Regions from separate parts of the Streptomyces sp. NPDC104814 genome, predicted to be linked through region 1. Evidence: riboswitches for the same ligand, from Rfam matches in the RefSeq annotation. Region 1 holds a riboswitch; each other region holds the start of a gene.
The links. A riboswitch is a leader RNA that binds a small molecule or an ion and turns the genes downstream of it on or off. The one in region 1 is predicted to bind cobalamin.
Positions count from the first base shown of each region.

Region 2: another riboswitch for cobalamin. It lies ahead of ACZ64A_RS28140 (CbtB domain-containing protein); the one in region 1 lies ahead of ACZ64A_RS14400 (ribonucleoside-diphosphate reductase subunit alpha).
Region 3: another riboswitch for cobalamin. It lies ahead of ACZ64A_RS12785 (cobalamin biosynthesis protein); the one in region 1 lies ahead of ACZ64A_RS14400 (ribonucleoside-diphosphate reductase subunit alpha).
Region 4: another riboswitch for cobalamin. It lies ahead of ACZ64A_RS10360 (prenyltransferase/squalene oxidase repeat-containing protein); the one in region 1 lies ahead of ACZ64A_RS14400 (ribonucleoside-diphosphate reductase subunit alpha).

Region 1 is NZ_JBVJOL010000003.1:282,713-287,009, reverse strand. It holds gene mctP (monocarboxylate uptake permease MctP) at 1-1,186, shown strand, start outside; gene ACZ64A_RS14405 (GNAT family N-acetyltransferase) at 1,260-1,766, shown strand; cobalamin riboswitch at 1,819-1,943, shown strand; gene ACZ64A_RS14400 (ribonucleoside-diphosphate reductase subunit alpha) at 2,067-4,297, shown strand, end outside.
Region 2 is NZ_JBVJOL010000009.1:344,355-348,651, reverse strand. It holds gene ACZ64A_RS28155 (histidine phosphatase family protein) at 121-711, shown strand; gene ACZ64A_RS28150 (hypothetical protein) at 720-1,058, opposite strand; gene ACZ64A_RS28145 (CbtA family protein) at 1,207-1,959, opposite strand; gene ACZ64A_RS28140 (CbtB domain-containing protein) at 1,981-2,202, opposite strand; cobalamin riboswitch at 2,238-2,381, opposite strand; gene ACZ64A_RS28135 (SUKH-4 family immunity protein) at 3,110-3,673, shown strand.
Region 3 is NZ_JBVJOL010000002.1:942,906-947,202, reverse strand. It holds gene ACZ64A_RS12795 (inorganic phosphate transporter) at 1-1,058, shown strand, start outside; gene ACZ64A_RS12790 (hypothetical protein) at 1,093-1,314, shown strand; cobalamin riboswitch at 1,421-1,586, shown strand; gene ACZ64A_RS12785 (cobalamin biosynthesis protein) at 1,693-2,634, shown strand; gene ACZ64A_RS12780 (cobyric acid synthase) at 2,631-4,139, shown strand; gene cobN (cobaltochelatase subunit CobN) at 4,136-4,297, shown strand, end outside.
Region 4 is NZ_JBVJOL010000002.1:393,763-398,059, reverse strand. It holds gene ACZ64A_RS10370 (glycosyltransferase family 4 protein) at 1-520, opposite strand, end outside; gene ACZ64A_RS10365 (TetR family transcriptional regulator) at 728-1,342, shown strand; cobalamin riboswitch at 1,402-1,523, shown strand; gene ACZ64A_RS10360 (prenyltransferase/squalene oxidase repeat-containing protein) at 1,612-2,814, shown strand; gene ACZ64A_RS10355 (SCO2322 family protein) at 2,811-3,452, shown strand; gene ACZ64A_RS10350 (energy-coupling factor transporter transmembrane component T) at 3,445-4,297, shown strand, end outside.

The sequences.
Region 1 (4,297 bases):
CCAGGCCGTGCTGGACGTGATGGGCGTCGGCGGCGGCGAGAACACCAACTGGTTCGTCAAGGACCTGCCGCTGCTGATCGCGTTCGGCGTGCTGGCGGCGTACACGTACTCGTCCGGGCTGCGGGCCCCCGCGCTGATCGCGTTCGTGAAGGACGCGCTGATCTACATCGTCATCGCGGTGGCGATCATCTACATCCCGATCAAGCTGGGCGGCTTCGACGACATCTTCGCCAAGGCGGCCCACGCGTTCAGCCAGGTCAACCCGAAGACGCACAAGCCGCGCGGCGCGCTGGTCCCGGGTGAGGCCCAGCAGTGGACGTACGCCACCCTGGCCCTGGGCTCCGCGCTCGCGCTGTTCATGTACCCGCACTCGATCACCGCGACGCTGTCGTCCAAGAGCCGTGAGGTGATCCGGCGCAACACCACGATCCTGCCGCTGTACTCCCTGATGCTGGGCCTGCTCGCGCTGCTCGGTTTCATGGCGATCGCGGCCGGCATCAAGGTGCAGAACGGCCAGCTGGCCATCCCGCAGCTGTTCGAGGACATGTTCCCGGACTGGTTCGCGGGCATCGCGTTCGCGGCGATCGGCATCGGCGCGCTGGTCCCGGCGGCCATCATGTCCATCGCGGCGGCCAACCTGTTCACGCGCAACATCTACAAGGACTTCATCAAGCCGGACGCCACGCCGAAGCAGGAGGCCCAGGTCTCCAAGATCGTCTCCCTGCTGGTGAAGGTGGGCGCGCTGGTCTTCGTCCTCACCATGGACAAGACGGTCGCCATCAACTTCCAGCTGCTGGGCGGCATCTGGATCCTGCAGACCTTCCCGGCCCTGGTCGGCGGCCTGTTCACGCGGTGGTTCCACCGCTGGGCGCTGCTGGCGGGCTGGGCGGTCGGCATGGTCTACGGCACCCTCGTCGCCTACGGGGTTCCGTCGCCCACCAACCCGGGCCAGAAGCACTTCGGCGGCTCCGCGAAGGACATCCCCGGCATCGGCGAGATCGGCTACATCGGTCTCACGGCGTTCGTCCTGAACGTCGTGGTGACCGTCGTCCTCACCGTCGTCCTGAAGGCCGTCAAGGCCCCCGACGGCGTCGACGAGACGCGCCCGGAGGACTACACGGCGGACGCCGGTGACCCGGGCGTCAAGGCCGAACTCCCCCCGGCCACGGCGGGCGCCGGTCACTGAGGACCCCAAGCGCACGGGCCGCCGGTGAAAAACCGGCGGCCCGTCGTCGTACCCGTGGGGCACACTCGCCGTCATGGACATAGTGATCCGGCCCGTCGCACCCCGTGAACACGCCGCCCTCGGTGAGATCACCGCCCAGGCCTATCTCCTGGACGGGCTCCTGGACTTCGGCGAGAGCGACGCCTACCTGGGTGAGCTGCGCGACGTCGCCAAGCGCGCAGCCGCGGCCGAGGTGCTGGTCGCCACGGCGGACGGCGAACTCCTCGGCGGCGTCACCTTCGTACCGGACGGCGGTCCCATGGCCGACATCGCCCGCCCCGGCGAGGCCGAGATCCGCATGCTCGCTGTCGGCCGCGAGGCCCGTGGCCGGGGCGCCGGGGAGGCGCTGGTCCGGGCCTGCGTCGAGCGGGCACGGGCCGTCGAGGGCTGCCGGCGGATCGTGCTGTCGACGCAGCGGACCATGCACGCCGCGCACCGCATCTACGAACGCCTGGGCTTCGTCCGTACGCCCGAGCGGGACTGGAACCCGCTCCCCGAGCTCGACGACATCATGCTGCTCACCTACGCGTTGACGCTGTGAGATCAGCGCAACACAACATCTGGGGGTGACGCGACAGCCCGGCACTAGATGTATGCTCATGCTCGCTGTCGCCGCAGGGGAATCCGGTGCGAATCCGGAACTGTCCCGCAACGGTGTACATGCGTGCTTCGCGCACGCTGGTTCAGTCCGAGGACCTGCCGACAGTGCACCCGGCCACCCGGCCGGCGTGCCCTGACGTCCGGGCCTCGTGGAATGGGCCGGTGGACGCGACGCCGCGTGCGCTCGTGTGCTGCCCCCTGCCCTCGCCGAGGCCCCGTGCCGAGCGAGGGAGAGCCCCACGTGACCATCGCGCCAGCCGATCCGGCCTCAGCCGTCCAACGGGACCAGGACGGCCCCGGTGCCGCCCTGCTGCGCACCCTGACCGAGCTGACCGCCGACCTCCCCGACGCCGACCCCGGCCGGGTCGCCGCCGCCGCGCTGCGCGGCCGCTCGGCGCACGCCGACGAGGCGGAGCTGCGGGAGCTGGCCACGGAGGCCGCAGCCGGGCTCATCTCCGAGGACCCCGCCTACTCGCGGCTGGCCGCCCGTCTGCTCACCCTCTCCGTGCGCGCGGAGGCCGCCTCCCAGGGCGTCACGTCGTTCACCGGGTCGGTCGCCGTGGGGCACCGCGAGGGGCTCGTCGCCGACCGGACCGCCGCGTTCGTGCGGCTGCACGCCGAGCGGCTCGACGCCCTCGTCGACCCCGGCGCCGACGACCGGTTCGGCTACTTCGGCCTGCGCACCCTGCACAGCCGCTACCTGCTGCGCCACCCGATCACCCGCAAGGTGATCGAGACGCCCCAGCACTTCCTGCTGCGGGTGGCGAGCGGTCTCGCCGAGGACGACACGGTCCGTTCCGTGGACGAGGTCGCGGCGCTCTACGGGCTCATGAGCCGCCTCGACTACCTGCCCTCCTCCCCCACCCTCTTCAACTCCGGCACCCGGCACCCCCAGATGTCGTCCTGCTATCTGCTCGACTCCCCGCTGGACGAGCTGGACTCCATCTACGACCGCTACCACCAGGTCGCCCGGCTCTCCAAGCACGCCGGCGGCATCGGTCTGTCGTACTCCCGTATCCGCAGCCGCGGTTCGCTGATCCGCGGTACCAACGGGCACTCCAACGGCATCGTGCCGTTCCTGAAGACGCTGGACGCCTCGGTCGCCGCGGTGAACCAGGGCGGGCGGCGCAAGGGCGCGGCCGCGGTGTACCTGGAGACCTGGCACTCCGACATCGAGGAGTTCCTGGAGCTGCGGGACAACACCGGTGAGGACGCCCGCCGTACGCACAACCTGAACCTCGCGCACTGGATCCCGGACGAGTTCATGCGCCGGGTGAACGCCGACGCGCAGTGGTCGCTGTTCTCCCCGGCCGACGTGCCCGAGCTGGTCGACCTGTGGGGCGAGGAGTTCGACGCCGCGTACCGCAAGGCGGAGGACGCGGGGCTGGCGAAGCGGACGCTGCCCGCGCGTGAGCTGTACGGCCGCATGATGCGCACCCTCGCGCAGACCGGCAACGGCTGGATGACCTTCAAGGACGCCGCCAACCGCACCGCCAACCAGACCGCCCTGCCCGGGCACGTCGTGCACTCCTCCAACCTGTGCACGGAGATCCTGGAGGTGACGGACGACGGCGAGACCGCGGTGTGCAACCTCGGCTCGGTCAACCTCGGCGCCTTCGTGGCCGACGGGGACATCGACTGGGAGCGGCTGGACGCCACCGTCCGCACGGCCGTCACCTTCCTCGACCGCGTCGTCGACATCAACTTCTACCCGACCGAGCAGGCGGGCCGCTCCAACGCCAAGTGGCGCCCGGTGGGCCTGGGCGCGATGGGTCTGCAGGACGTCTTCTTCAAGCTGCGGCTGCCGTTCGACTCCCCCGAGGCCAAGGCGCTGTCCACCCGGATCGCCGAGCGGATCATGCTCGCCGCGTACGAGGCGTCCGCCGACCTCGCCGAGCGCAACGGCCCGCTGCCGGCCTGGGAGAAGACCCGCACCGCCCGGGGCGTGCTGCACCCCGACCACTACGACGTGGAGCTGACCTGGCCGGAGCGCTGGGCGGCGCTGCGCCGCCGTATCGCCGACACGGGCATGCGCAACTCCCTGCTGCTCGCCATCGCGCCGACCGCGACCATCGCCTCCATCGCGGGCGTGTACGAGTGCATCGAGCCGCAGGTGTCGAACCTGTTCAAGCGCGAGACGCTGTCCGGCGAGTTCCTCCAGGTGAACTCCTACCTGGTCGCCGACCTGAAGAAGCTCGGCGTGTGGGACGCCCGTACCCGGGAGGCGCTGCGCGAGTCGAGCGGCTCGGTGCAGGACTTCGCGTGGATCCCCGAGGACGTGCGCCGGCTGTACCGCACGGCGTGGGAGATCCCGCAGCGCGGTCTGATCGACATGGCGGCGGCGCGGACCCCGTTCCTGGACCAGGCCCAGTCCCTGAACCTGTTCCTGGAGACGCCGACGATCGGCAAGCTCTCCTCGATGTACGCCTATGCCTGGAAGTCCGGGCTGAAGACGACGTACTACCTGCGTTC
Region 2 (4,297 bases), on a different contig from region 1:
GGAAGCCGCCGCGCGAGGCCGGCCATGGCTCTGCGCATTGCGGGGTCGCCGGTCTCGCTTCGCAGGCACATCACCGCAGTGGAAAACCAGACCCATGACACCGACAGGAGGAGCAGCCGCGTGACCAGCCGCGTTGCCTTCGTCTCGCCCGCCATGTGCCGGTCGCTGCGGCAGGCCCGTTTCTACGACGGAGACTCCATCGACGACATCGGCGCGGCCCGTGCCCGTGAGGCCGCCGGGTCACTGCCCGCGCCTGCGCGTGTCCTCATCTCCCCGAGTGTGCGCTGCCGGGACACGGCGGCTGCCCTCGGCTTCGATGGCGTGGAGTCGCCAGAGCTGGGCGGCCTGGACGTGGGCCGCTGGCAGGGCCACACACTGGATGCGGTGGGGGCTGCCGAACCGGAAGCCGTGGCCCTCTGGCTCGCCGATCCGCGCAGCGCACCCCACGGGGGTGAGTCCGTACATGCCCTGTGCCAGAGGGTCGCGCAGTGGCTGGAGGAAGCGCGAGCTGTCGAGGGTCGCACGCTCGCGGTCGTCGAGCCGGAGGTGGTGCGGGCTGCTGTCACAGCGGCGTTGGGGATATCCGCCACGGTCTTCTGGCGCCTCGACGTTCCGCCGCTGACGGTGACCGAACTCAGTGGACGGGCCGGGCGCTGGAATCTGCGGCTGGGACAACCCCTGGCCGTGCGTGACGTCGATGAGAACCTGTGACCGGTTGTTCAGGACGTCGAATCCCGGTGGCGACGCAGCAGCGCCGCCAACTCGCAGCGCAGGCAGGAGTTGTCGGTGTTCTTCTGGGTGGCCCGTTCTTCGCGGCACCTCGTCGAAGGCGTGTGGACCTGCTGCTCGCAGCCCTCTCCTTGTGCAGCTACCAGTGCCTCCAGGTCGTGAAGGAGCTCTTCGGTGCGTTTGGCTTGCTGGCCGAGGACCCGGACCCGGGCGCTCTGCCCGCCGATCTGCCGTCGGCTGGCGATCAGTTGGTCGTATTCCTCCAGGGTGAGGGCGACCGCCTGGCGGCCACCGTGGGTTATGTGGCGCGGCTGGGGGGTTCTGGCCACTCGGCTCCTCCGCTCCTGGACTGAGTGGTCCGCATCTGGTCGAGCTGCCTGTCAGTGCCGTTCGTGTGGCTGGGTGTGCTTCGGTGCCCGGGGAACGCCAGAGGGCCCCCGGATGGTTCCGAAGGGGCCCTCTGTTGTCTGGAAGGAATCAGTGCGCGGCCGGAACCACGCGGCCGCTCGCGGCCGTTGCCGGCTTGGGGTTCAACAGGCGTTCCGCCAGTTCACCGAAGAGCAGGCCGAAACCTGTCCACAGACTCAGCTGGATCGCCAGGGCCGAGAGCCGGAACCGCCAGAGCAAGGTGGCCGGGAAGTCTTTCGGCACCTCGTTGATGACAGGCAGGAACTGGTAGGCCAGGCCGATCACGACGGCGAAGGCCGCCACCGCGACCACCGTCGCCCACCAGGTGCCCAGGCCGGGCGCCAGGCGCTTGCCCAGGAGGGTGGCGGCGACCGCGAGGAGGACGCTGAGCAGCATCATCAGGAAGTACAGCGTGGTCCGCTTGCTGATGGTGTCGGGATCGCCGACCGACGGCGGGTTCGCCGGATACTTCAGGAAAGGCACGACATAGACGGCGAGCAGAGCGCAGCCGGACAGCAGCAGCGCCGTCGCCCGCGGGCTGAAGCGGCCCACGCGGCCCAGGGCGAAGCAGTAGGCGAGAGCGGCGATGCCGCCGAAGGCGACGCCGTACACGAGGACGCCGGTGGCGAGGCCGGCGGTGGATTGCAGGGAGCGGGAGACGACCTCCATCTCGTGCTCGTGGGAGTGCGCCGCCTCGAAGCTGATCGCCTTGTCGACGTTCGGCTCACCGAGGAGGTAGGCGACGAGGAGGGCGAACACGCCGGCCGCGAGACCGGCGAGCATGCCCCGCACGAGGAGGTTTCTTACCGATGCGGAGTTCATGGGAGTCGGGCGCCCCTCGCGTCAGTGGCAGGGGAAGCCGAGCAGGTGGCGGGCGTCGTGTACCCACTCGTGGACGTCCGTGCCGTTGAACACGGAGGTGGCGCCCTGCTCGGCGCCGACAAAGTACAGCAGGACCAGCATCAGGATGCCGAAGAAGACCGCCCAGGGAGCTATCGCCTTCAGCGGCAGCTTCGCGGGGATGGCGGGAGTGGTGGCTGTCGGCTGGGCGACGGTCTGCGCCATGGCAGAACCTCCTCTGGGAGTTCGCGTCCCATCTCGGTGGTGCACTGGACGACGGCCACGGGTCTGACTCACCGGACACCTGCGGTGTCTGGCACACAGTGGCGCGACCGTGCCGGATTCCCACCGGCTTCCGTCTCGCCGTCGTCGATATCGGACAGACCGTACCGCGTGACACGAGCACGGCCAAGACCGCCTCAGCCTGCGTGATCTTCCTCTCGCAGCGGGCGGGGCGGAACGGGTCTCATGGGAAAAGGGTTCGAACCAGCCTTCTCACCGAGCTGCACAGGTATTCCTCGCGATCTCGTCCGCCGGGCGCCCGAAGAACACCTCGAACCACTCCAGTGCCTTGGTCCGGTCACTCACGCACATGACGCTGTACAAGTCCACTCGGGTCGCTTCTCACCGCCGTGTCGGAAGTTTTCCACTGGCGCCGCGTCCTCGAAGGGGACATGGACGACGTCGGGGCGAGCGAAGTAGCGCCTTGTGTGGGCGCCGACGGCGAAGACCCCCTCCCCGGCACCCACGAGCGTCAGCGTCTCCTTGAACGCATCGCCGACGGACCGAGTGCGATCGGTCTCCCAGCGGGTGTCCGGCGCGGCGCCCGGTCCTGGCGCAGGGCTTCCGGCAGCGTCGGAGAGGTGCGGAAACGGGCCCGGCGTCGGCAACCGGCCGCGGGTGCGGGCCGTCGACGGCACCTGGGGGCGGGTGTTCACCGCGCCGATGGCCCATCCGCCGCGATCCGGCTCCCGGCCTGGGCCGCCGGGCAGGGCCGACGCCGATGAGGACTTCGGCCGGGCGGTCTCGGTGGACTCCCGGATCGTGCGGCTCACCAGCGTGCGGTCGGGTCCCGCACAATGGGGTCGCCCGATGTCCGTCCCGACCGAAACTGCGGAATTCCATGAGCCCTTTGATCGACCGGACTCGAATGGAGTCGGTCTTCAGCGCCGATGATCTGGTCGCTCTGGACGACGGTGTGCTGGCTGCCGTCGCGCATGAGCCGACCAGGATCTTCCTGCGCGAGGTCGGGCTGCCGGACCAGGTGGGCTGGTTCGAGTGGGACCGGTTCCTTCTCGACGGTGACCTGCGGATCGGCGGTGAGGCGTGGCAGGCCGTCGCGGAGAAGTACCCGAACTGCGCATTCGACATGTCGGCCTGGCTGACGCTCGGAGGGATCGCCCTTGACGACGTCATCGTCGATACCGCCACCGGCATCGTGTACTGCGTGCCGGAGGAAGGTGCGCCGCACCTGCTCAACAGCAGCATCGACGCCCTGGCGTACTTCCTGCACGCCCTGGAGGAGGAAAGGCCGGAGTACGACGCCGAGGCCGGCACCGACGAGGGTGTCGACCCCGAGGGAGCCGCGGACAGGCTTTCGCATCGGATGCGCCAAGCCGATCCCGCCGCCCTGCAAAATCCCGAATCGTCCTGGTTCGCGGTGCTGCGGTATGTGCGCAACCTTCTGCGGGGCTAGGGGGCTTGGTTGACGGGTGGTCTGCCGCCTCGGCTGCCGCGTCGCAGACACGATGGCCGCGTCGGTCCACCGGGACGGGGGGCGCGGCGCGGATGCCGCGTCGGCGCAGGTGTTCGCGGATCGAGCGGGACGAAAACGCTACTCTCCGAGCCGAGACCCGCGGCGTCTCTGGAGCCCATTTCCTCGGCGAGGTGGGCGGCAGCCGCCGGCTGCGCTCCGGCCCAGGTGGTCGCCAACGGTGGACTCGAAAGCGGGACTTCGCCGTGGAGCCAGTCCTCGTCCACGGTGATCATCGGCCGGTCGGGCCGGGTACAGCGTCCACGAGGACCGTCTCCTTTACGAAGCCGCATCCACCGACGGCGACGGGCGGGCGAGGCTGTGCAGCAGGTTGCCGAGCGCGGCGGTGAGGGTGGAGTGGCCGGCCTGGAACGTCACGCGGGGCCGTGTGCCGTACGTAAGCCGCTTTCTCCCGGCTTGCGTTCACCTCAGAGGCGAACGACACGAGGAACCGCTTCGCGCATCATACGTAGACCTTGAGTCACTTCAGTCGCTGTGGGGCTGCCATGGAGCGATCCCACCGGTGCACTTGTCCGAGAGCCTCGTTCACCCGGCGGCGGTGACTTG
Region 3 (4,297 bases), on a different contig from region 1:
CCAAGGGTCTCGTCGACGAGAGCGGCATCCGTCCCGAGGTCATCTTCGCCGCCCTGGTCGGCGCGATCCTCTGGAACCTGCTGACCTGGCTCGTGGGCCTGCCCTCCAGCTCCTCGCACGCCCTCATGGGCGGTCTGATCGGCGCCACCGTCGCCTCGGCCGGCTTCGGCGCGGTCCACGGCGACGTGCTCGTCACCAAGGTGCTGCTGCCCGCGGTCGCCGCCCCGGTCGTCGCCGGTGTCGCGGCGATGGTCGCGACCCGTCTGTCGTACACGCTCGGCAAGAAGGCCGACGGCAAGGCGGCCGACAAGGGCTTCCGGGCCGGCCAGATCGCCTCGGCGGGCCTGGTCTCCCTCGCCCACGGCACCAACGACGCGCAGAAGACGATGGGCATCATCACCCTCGCCCTGGTCGCCGGCGGCGCCATCGCGCCCGACTCCGACCCGCCCACCTGGGTGATCCTCTCGGCCGGCCTGGCCATCGCGCTCGGCACCTACATCGGCGGCTGGCGCATCATCCGCACCATGGGCAAGGGCCTGACGGACATGCAGCCGCAGCAGGGCTTCGCCGCCCAGACCAGCGCGGCCACCGCCATCCTCGCCTCCTCCCACCTCGGCTTCTCGCTGTCCACCACGCACGTCGTCTCCGGCTCCGTGATGGGCGCGGGCCTGGGCCGCAAGGGCGGTGTGGTGCGCTGGTCGACCGCGACCCGCATGTTCATCGCCTGGGGCCTGACCCTGCCGGCCGCCGCGCTGGTCGGCGCGCTCGCCGAGTACGTCACCGGCTTCGGCGCCTGGGGCACCGCACTGGTCGCCGTCTTCCTGGTGTCCGCCAGCTTCGGCATCTGGAAGGTCTCCCGCCGCGAGGTGGTCGACCACACCAACGTCAACGCCGTGGACGAGGAGCCGGCCGGCGTGGTCACCACCGCGATGGCCGCCGTGACCCCGCCCCCGGTCGCCGGCCCGGCCGTCACGGACGACCTGATGGCCACCATCCCCGCTCCGGCCGTCGCGACGGCGGAGCAGCCGGCCACCGCGAACCCGGCCCCGGCCGTCTGACCGCCGCTTTCGGGTACGAAGGAAGAGAAGCAGCATGAAGATCGACTGGGCGGCCCTCGGTTCCGTCTTCGGTGTCAGCCTCGTGGTCACCGTGGGTCTGGTGGCCCTGTTCACCCTCGGCATCATGGGTCTGTCCCGCCGCGAGCGGGCCCAGGCCCAGGGCGGCTCGGCCGCCCTCGCGGTCACCGGCGCGTACGCCTGCTTCGCGGCGTGCGCGGCGGCGGTGGCGTACGGCATCAGCCTGATCGTCGCCTGACCGGCCTCACCACACAGGACGCGGGGTGCCCGAGCGGCACCCCGCGTTCCGTCGTGTGACCTGGCAGGTCATCCGTGTGTGGGCCTGCCCACACTCCTCCGCCCCAGGTCAAGGGCAAGTTGACGGTCCCCGAACAGCCGTGGTGGACTGCCGGGGCCAAGTTGCGGCGTGCAGGAGAGGAAGCCGGTGGAAGTCCGGCGCGGTCCCGCCACTGTCACCGGGGTTGAGCAACCCCGGGAGCCAGGAACTCTCACCGCCGATCTCCTTCGAACCAGGGCGCGGACACCCTGAGTGAGGACATGACGCCATGTGCGGCTGCCGGTTGAGGACCAGGCCCATCAGCGACGCCCAGCCCGACCCCACGGCCGGCTGAGCCCCGTGCGAGCCGAACGCGTCTTCGCGTACGGCGCCGCCGCCGGCCTCCTCGGCGACCTCCTCCTCGGTGATCCGCGCCGCGGGCACCCGGTCGCCGTGTTCGGACGGGCCGCGGGCGCCGTCGAGCGCACCCTGTGGCGCGACCACCGCGGCTGGGGCACCCTGCACACCGCCGTCTGCGCCGGCGGCGCCGTCGCCCTCGGGGCCGCCGCCGCCCGCTGCGTGCGCCGCTCCCCCGCCGCCTCGATCGCGCTGACCGCCGCCGCCACCTGGTCCGTGGTCGGGGGGACCTCGCTCGCTCGCGAGGCCCGCGCCATCGGACGCGCCCTGGAAGCCGGGGACGTGAAGGCGGCCCGGGCCCGGCTGCCCCATCTGTGCGGCCGGGACCCGCAGGCGCTGGACGCCGACGGGATCGCCCGGGCCGTGGTCGAGTCGGTCGCCGAGAACACCTCCGACGCCGTCGTGGGCGCCCTGGTGTGGGGCGCCGTCGGCGGCGTCCCCGGGCTGCTCGGCTTCCGGGCCGTCAACACCCTGGACGCGATGGTCGGTCACAAGTCGCCGCGGCTGCGGCGCTTCGGCTGGGCCTCCGCCCGGCTGGACGACGTGGCCGGCTGGCCGGGAGCCCGGCTGACCGCCGCCCTCGCCGTGCTCACCGGCCCGGACCGGCGCGGTGCCGTACGGGCCTGGCGAACGGACGCGGTGAAACACCCCAGCCCCAACGCGGGCCCCGTGGAGGCCTCCTTCGCGGGCGCGCTCGGCGTGCGGCTGGGCGGAACGCTGTCGTACGGCGGGCGGGTGGAGCACCGGCCCGTGCTGAACGCGCGGGGGCGCGCCGTGCGAACCCACGACATCCGCCGGGCGGTACGGCTGTCCCGGCGCGTGAGCTGGCTTGCGCTCGGCGTGTGCGCGGGCGCACGCCTCATCGGGAAGGGGCGTGATCGATGAACGGCGGTCTCCTCGTCGCCGGCACCACCTCCGACGCCGGAAAGAGCGTCGTGACCGCCGGGATCTGCCGGTGGCTGGTGCGGCAGGGCGTGAAGGTGGCGCCCTTCAAGGCGCAGAACATGTCCCTGAACTCCTTCGTCACCCGCGAGGGCGCCGAGATCGGACGGGCGCAGGCCATGCAGGCCCAGGCCTGCCGGATCGAGCCGACCGCGCTGATGAACCCGGTGCTGCTCAAGCCCGGTGGTGAGCAGAGCAGTCAGGTGGTGCTGCTGGGCAAGCCGGTGGGTGAGATGAGCGCGCGCGGCTACCACGGCGGACGCCAGCAGCGGCTGCTCGGCACGGTCCTGGAGTGCCTGGCCGAGCTGCGGGGCACGTATGACGCGGTGATCTGCGAGGGGGCGGGTTCGCCGGCCGAAATCAATCTGCGCCGGACCGACATCGTGAACATGGGCATCGCGCGGGGTGCGCGGCTGCCCGTCCTGGTCGTCGGCGACATCGACCGCGGGGGCGTCTTCGCGTCCTTCTTCGGCACCGTCGCCCTGCTCTCGCCCGAGGACCAGGAGCTGGTCGCCGGGTTCCTGGTGAACAAGTTCCGCGGTGACGTCTCCCTGCTGGAGCCGGGCCTGGACATGCTGCACGGCCTGACCGGGCGGCGCACCTACGGCGTGCTGCCCTTCCGGCACGGGCTCGGCATCGACGAGGAGGACGGCCTCAGGGTGTCCCTGCGCGGCACCGTCCGCGAGTCGGCCGTCTCCCCGCCCCTCGGCGAGGACGTGCTGCGGGTCGCGGTCTGCGCGATACCGCTGATGTCCAACTTCACCGACGTGGACGCGCTCGCCGCCGAACCCGGCGTGGTCGTGCGGTTCGTGGACCGTCCGGAGGAGCTGGCCGACGCCGACCTGGTGGTGGTCCCGGGCACCCGCGGGACCGTGCGGGCCCTGCAGTGGCTGCGCGAGCGGGGTCTGGCCGACGCCCTGGTGCGCAGGGCGGCCGAGCAGCGGCCCGTCCTCGGCATCTGCGGCGGCTTCCAGCTCCTCGGCGAGCACATCGAGGACGACGTCGAGTCGCGTGCCGGAGAGGTCGACGGGCTCGGCGTCCTGCCCGTGCGGGTGCGGTTCGCCCGCGAGAAGACCCTCACCCGGCCGGCCGGGGAAGCCCTCGGCGAGCGGGTCGACGGCTACGAGATCCACCACGGCGTGGCCACCGTCCAGGGCGGCGAACCCTTCCTGGACGGCTGCCGGGTCGGCCAGACCTGGGGCACCCACTGGCACGGCTCGCTGGAGTCGGACGGCTTCCGGCGGGCCTTCCTGCGCGAGGTGGCCGCCGCCGCGGGCCGCCGCTTCGTGCCCGCGCCGGACACGTCCTTCGCCGCGCTGCGCGAGGAGCAGCTCGACCGGCTCGGCGACCTGATCGAACAGCACGCGGACACGGACGCGCTGTGGCGGCTCATCGAGTCCGGCGCGCCACAAGGACTGCCTTTCATTCCACCGGGAGCGCCCGCATGAGCACAGTGTTGTTGTTGTCGACCGCCGACACGGATCTGCTGGCGGCCCGGGCCTCCGGCGCGGACTACCGGATCGGCAACCCCACCCGGGTGGACGTCGCCGCCGAGCTGCCGGGCCTGCTCGACGGCGCGGACCTGGCCGTCGTCCGCCTGCTGGGC
Region 4 (4,297 bases), on a different contig from region 1:
GCTCCAGCTGCCGGTCGACGGTGATGGGGTGGTGGATGGTCGTCACCAGCGGTGCGCCGAGGTCGCCCAACAGGCCGTAGCCGAGGGTCTGGTTGTCGTGGACGACGTCGAAGTCGCCGCGCCGGGCGCGCAGATGACGGCGGGCGCGCAGGGAGAACGTCAGTGGCTCGGGGAAGCCGCCGGTCCACATGGTGCCGACCTCGAGGGCGTCGATCCAGTCCCGGTACTCGTCCCGCTTCGGGGTGCGGAAGGGGTCGGGCTGGCGGTACAGGTCGAGGCTGGGCAGCTCGGTCAGGCGCAGTGCGTCGAAGCCCTCGTCCAGCACGGGGTAGGGCTGCGCGCCGATGACCTCCACCCGGTGGCCGAGGCGGGCCAGTTCGCGCGAGAGGTGGCGGACGTAGACGCCCTGACCGCCGCAGAACGGGTTCCCTTTGTAGGTCAGGAGCGCGATGTCGAGCGGTCGCCCGCCGTCCGCGGCGAGGTCCTCACGGGACCCCGTCCGACTGGCCTCAGCGGTCACTCCGGGCCCCTCTCTGCCTGCTCCGTCCCGCGAGATTACGCCGGGACGCTAATCTAGAACAAGTTTCAGACTTGATCGTTCAGGAGGCTCTGAATCTACCGGCAGGTAGCGGCGCTGTGAGCAGTGGATCAGGTGATTCACACCACGGGTGCGCGGCTGCCATGCTGACCGAACGCACGCCCTCACCGAGTGTCACGGACGGGACCCATGCCTGCGCACGTCAGTTCCCCGAGCCCCTCCCCGCTCACCGAGCGGCAGGAGGAGCGGCGCCGCCGCATCCTGCGCGCGAGCGCGCAGTTGGCCGGCCGGGGCGGGTTCGACGCCGTGCAGATGCGGGAGGTCGCGGAGGCCTCGCAGGTGGCCCTGGGCACGCTGTACCGCTACTTCCCCTCCAAGATCCATCTGCTGGTCGCGACCATGCAGGACCAGCTCGACCACATGCACGGCACGCTCCGCAAGAAGCCGCCGGCCGGCGAGACGGCGGCGGAGCGGGTCGCGGAGACCCTGATGCGTGCCTTCCGCGGCCTGCAGCGCGAGCCGCACCTGGCGGACGCGATGGTCCGCGCCGTGACCTTCGCCGACCGCAGCGTCTCCCCCGAGGTCGACCAGGTCTCCCGCCGCACGACGGCGATCATCCTGGACGCGATGGGCACCGCGGACCCGACCCCCGCCCAGCTCTCCGCGGTCCGCGTCATCGAACACACCTGGCACGCGGCCCTGATCACCTGGCTCTCGGGCCGCGCCTCCATCGCCCAGGTGACCCTCGACATCGAAACGGTGTGCCGGCTCATCGACCTGACGGAGGAGGAGCGCGGCGCGTGACGCCCCCCAGGCCGCCGGAGCGCCCACCCCTGCGGCGGCGTTCCTACGGCCCGGTAAAGTAGCGCCGTCGTCATCACACCCGTACAGGGGGAAGCCGGTGCAAATCCGGCGCTGACCCCGCAACCGTGAGCCGCCCCGTGGGGTGGCGAGCCGGATCGCCCGGTGCGGACGTGAACGGCTCACGCACCGTCGAGGTCTACGGAGCCGAGCCGCCCGGGATCCTCCCGTGCTGCCCGGCTCCGCCGTACAGGGAGAGGCAGCCGCCGATCATGAACATTCGTCACAGCGCCGCGGTCGTGGCCGCCGTCGCCGTGCTCGGCGGTGCCGCCGCGCCCGCCGTGGCCGCGTCGCCCGCCCCGTCCCCGTCGCAGGCACTGCCCTCCGGGCTGTACGGCACCGCCGACCCGACGTACGACGGCGTGTGGCGCCAGTCGCTCGCGCTGCTCGCGCAGCACACCGTCGGCGTCGAGCCCGCCGCCAAGGCCGTGGACTGGCTGACCGGACAGCAGTGCGCGAGCGGCGCGTTCGCCCCCTTCCGCGCCGAGCCGGCCAAGCCGTGCGACGCGAAGACGATGGTCGACACCAACCAGACCGCCGCCGCCGTGCAGGCCCTCACCGCGCTCGGCGGCCACGACGCCGTCGTCACCAAGGCGCTCGCCTGGCTGAAGTCCGTGCAGAACAAGGACGGCGGCTGGGGCTACGTCGCCGGCGGGGCCAGCGACACCAACTCCACCTCCGTCGTCGTCGGCGCCCTCGCCGCGGCCGGGGAGAAGCCGCAGAGCGTCACCAAGGACGGCAAGTCGCCCGCCGACGCCCTGCTGAAGCTCGCCCTGCCCTGCGCCGAGGGCGGCGCCTTCGCCTTCCAGCCCGACAAGTCCGGCAAGCTCGCCGCCAACGCCGACGCGACCGCCGCCGGTGTCGTCGGGCTGCTGGGCAAGGGCCTGGTGACGGGCGCGGGTGCCCAGGCCGAAGCGGTCTGCAAGGACGGGCACACCCCGGCGCAGGCCGCCGCCAACGGCGCGGCCTACCTGGCGAAGACGATGGCGAAGGACGGTCACCTGACCTCGGCCATGCCGGGCGCCACCGCGCAGCCCGACTACGGCAACACCGCCGACGCGGTCGTCGCGCTCGCCGCGCAGGGCGGCGCCGCGCAGGCCGCGAAACCGCTGGCGTGGCTGGAGCAGAACAGCGCGGGCTGGGCGAAGCAGAGCGGTCCCGCCGCCTACGCCCAGCTGATCTTCGCCGCCCACACCGCGGGCGCCGACCCGCGCCACTTCGGCGGCCAGGACCTCGTCGCCGCCCTGAACGCGACGGGCCCTGCCCCGCAGACCGCGGCGCAGGAGAGCACGAAGAAGGACGAGAAGAAGGACGACGACTCGCCCTTCGGTGTGTGGTGGTTCGTCGGTGTCTGCCTCGTCGCGGGTATCGGCGCCGGCTTCCTGATCAGCGGCCGGAAGGGCCGCACCAAGTGATCCGCCGCGCCGCCCTGTTGTGCCTGGCCCTGCTGCTGCCCCTGATAGCGGCGGGCCAGGCGCGCGCCGTCGGCTACCGCTACTGGTCGTTCTGGGAGCGCGACGGTTCCGCGTGGACGTACGCCACGCAGGGACCGTCCACCGCCCGCCCGGCCGACGGTGCCGTGCAGGGGTTCCGGTTCGCGGTGAGCGAGGACTCCGGCGACGCCCGGAAGCCGCGCGGCGCCGCCGACTTCGCCGCGATCTGCGCGCACACCCCGCGCCAGGACGGCACCAAGCGGGTGGCGCTGGTCGTCGACTTCGGTACGGCCGCCGACGCCCCCGCCGGCGAGAGGCCGCCGGCCGCCCGTACGGCCTGCGCCCGGGTGCCCGAGGACGCGACGACCGCCGAGGCCCTGGCCGCGGTCGCCAAGCCCCTGCGCTACGACACCAACGCCCTGCTGTGCGCGATCGCCGGGTATCCGCAGCACGGCTGCGGGGAGCAGGTCTCCGGCAAGGCGCCCGCCACGGGCACCCCGTCGGCGGCGCCCCGGGCGAAGGACGACGGCGGCCCGTCGGTGGGCCTGATCGCGGGCGGCGCGGCCGTCGTCGCCCTGGGCGCTGCGGCGGTGTGGCAGGCGCGGCGGCGGCGTGCGTAGTCACCGTGGGCCCGCCACCGTGCACCCCGGCGCCTGGTGGCTGTGGGCCCTCGGCCTCGGCACCGCCGCCACCCGCACCACCAACCCGCTGCTGCTCGCCCTGCTCGTCGCGGTCTCCGCGTACGTCGTGACGACCTGCCGACCGGACGTGCCCGGGGCCCGCTCCTACGCCGCGTTCCTGAAGCTGGCCCTGGCCGTGCTGGTCGTCCGCCTCTTCTTCGCGGTCGTCCTCGGCTCCCCGATCCCGGGCACACACGTCGTCGTCACCCTTCCCGAAGTGCCGCTGCCGCACTGGGCGCAGGGCATCCGCCTCGGTGGCCGGGTCACCGCCGAGGGCCTGCTGTTCGCCGTGTACGACGGGCTGCGGCTGGCCGCCCTGCTGGTCTGCGTCGGCGCCGCGAACGCGCTCGCCGACCCGCACCGGCTGCTGAAGTCCCTGCCGGGCGCGCTGTACGAGACGGGGGTCGCCGTCGTCGTCGCGCTGACCTTCGCCCCGCATCTGATCGCCGACGCGCAGCGCCTGCGGGCCGCCCGCCGTTTGCGCGGCCGCCCGGACCGCGGGCTGCGCGGGCTGCTCCAGGTGGCCCTGCCGGTGCTGGAGGGCGCGCTGGAGCGGTCGGTGGCGCTGGCCGCCGCGATGGACGCCCGCGGTTACGGCCGCAGCGCCGACGTACCCGCACCGGTGCGCCGTACGACGGCCGTGCTCACCCTCGGCGGGCTGCTCGGCGTGTGCGCCGGCACGTACGGGCTGCTCACCGCCGACGGTGACCGCTACAGTCTGCCGGTGCTGCTCGGGGGGCTCGCCGCCGCGCTGGCCGGTCTGTGGCTCGGCGGCCGCCGCACCC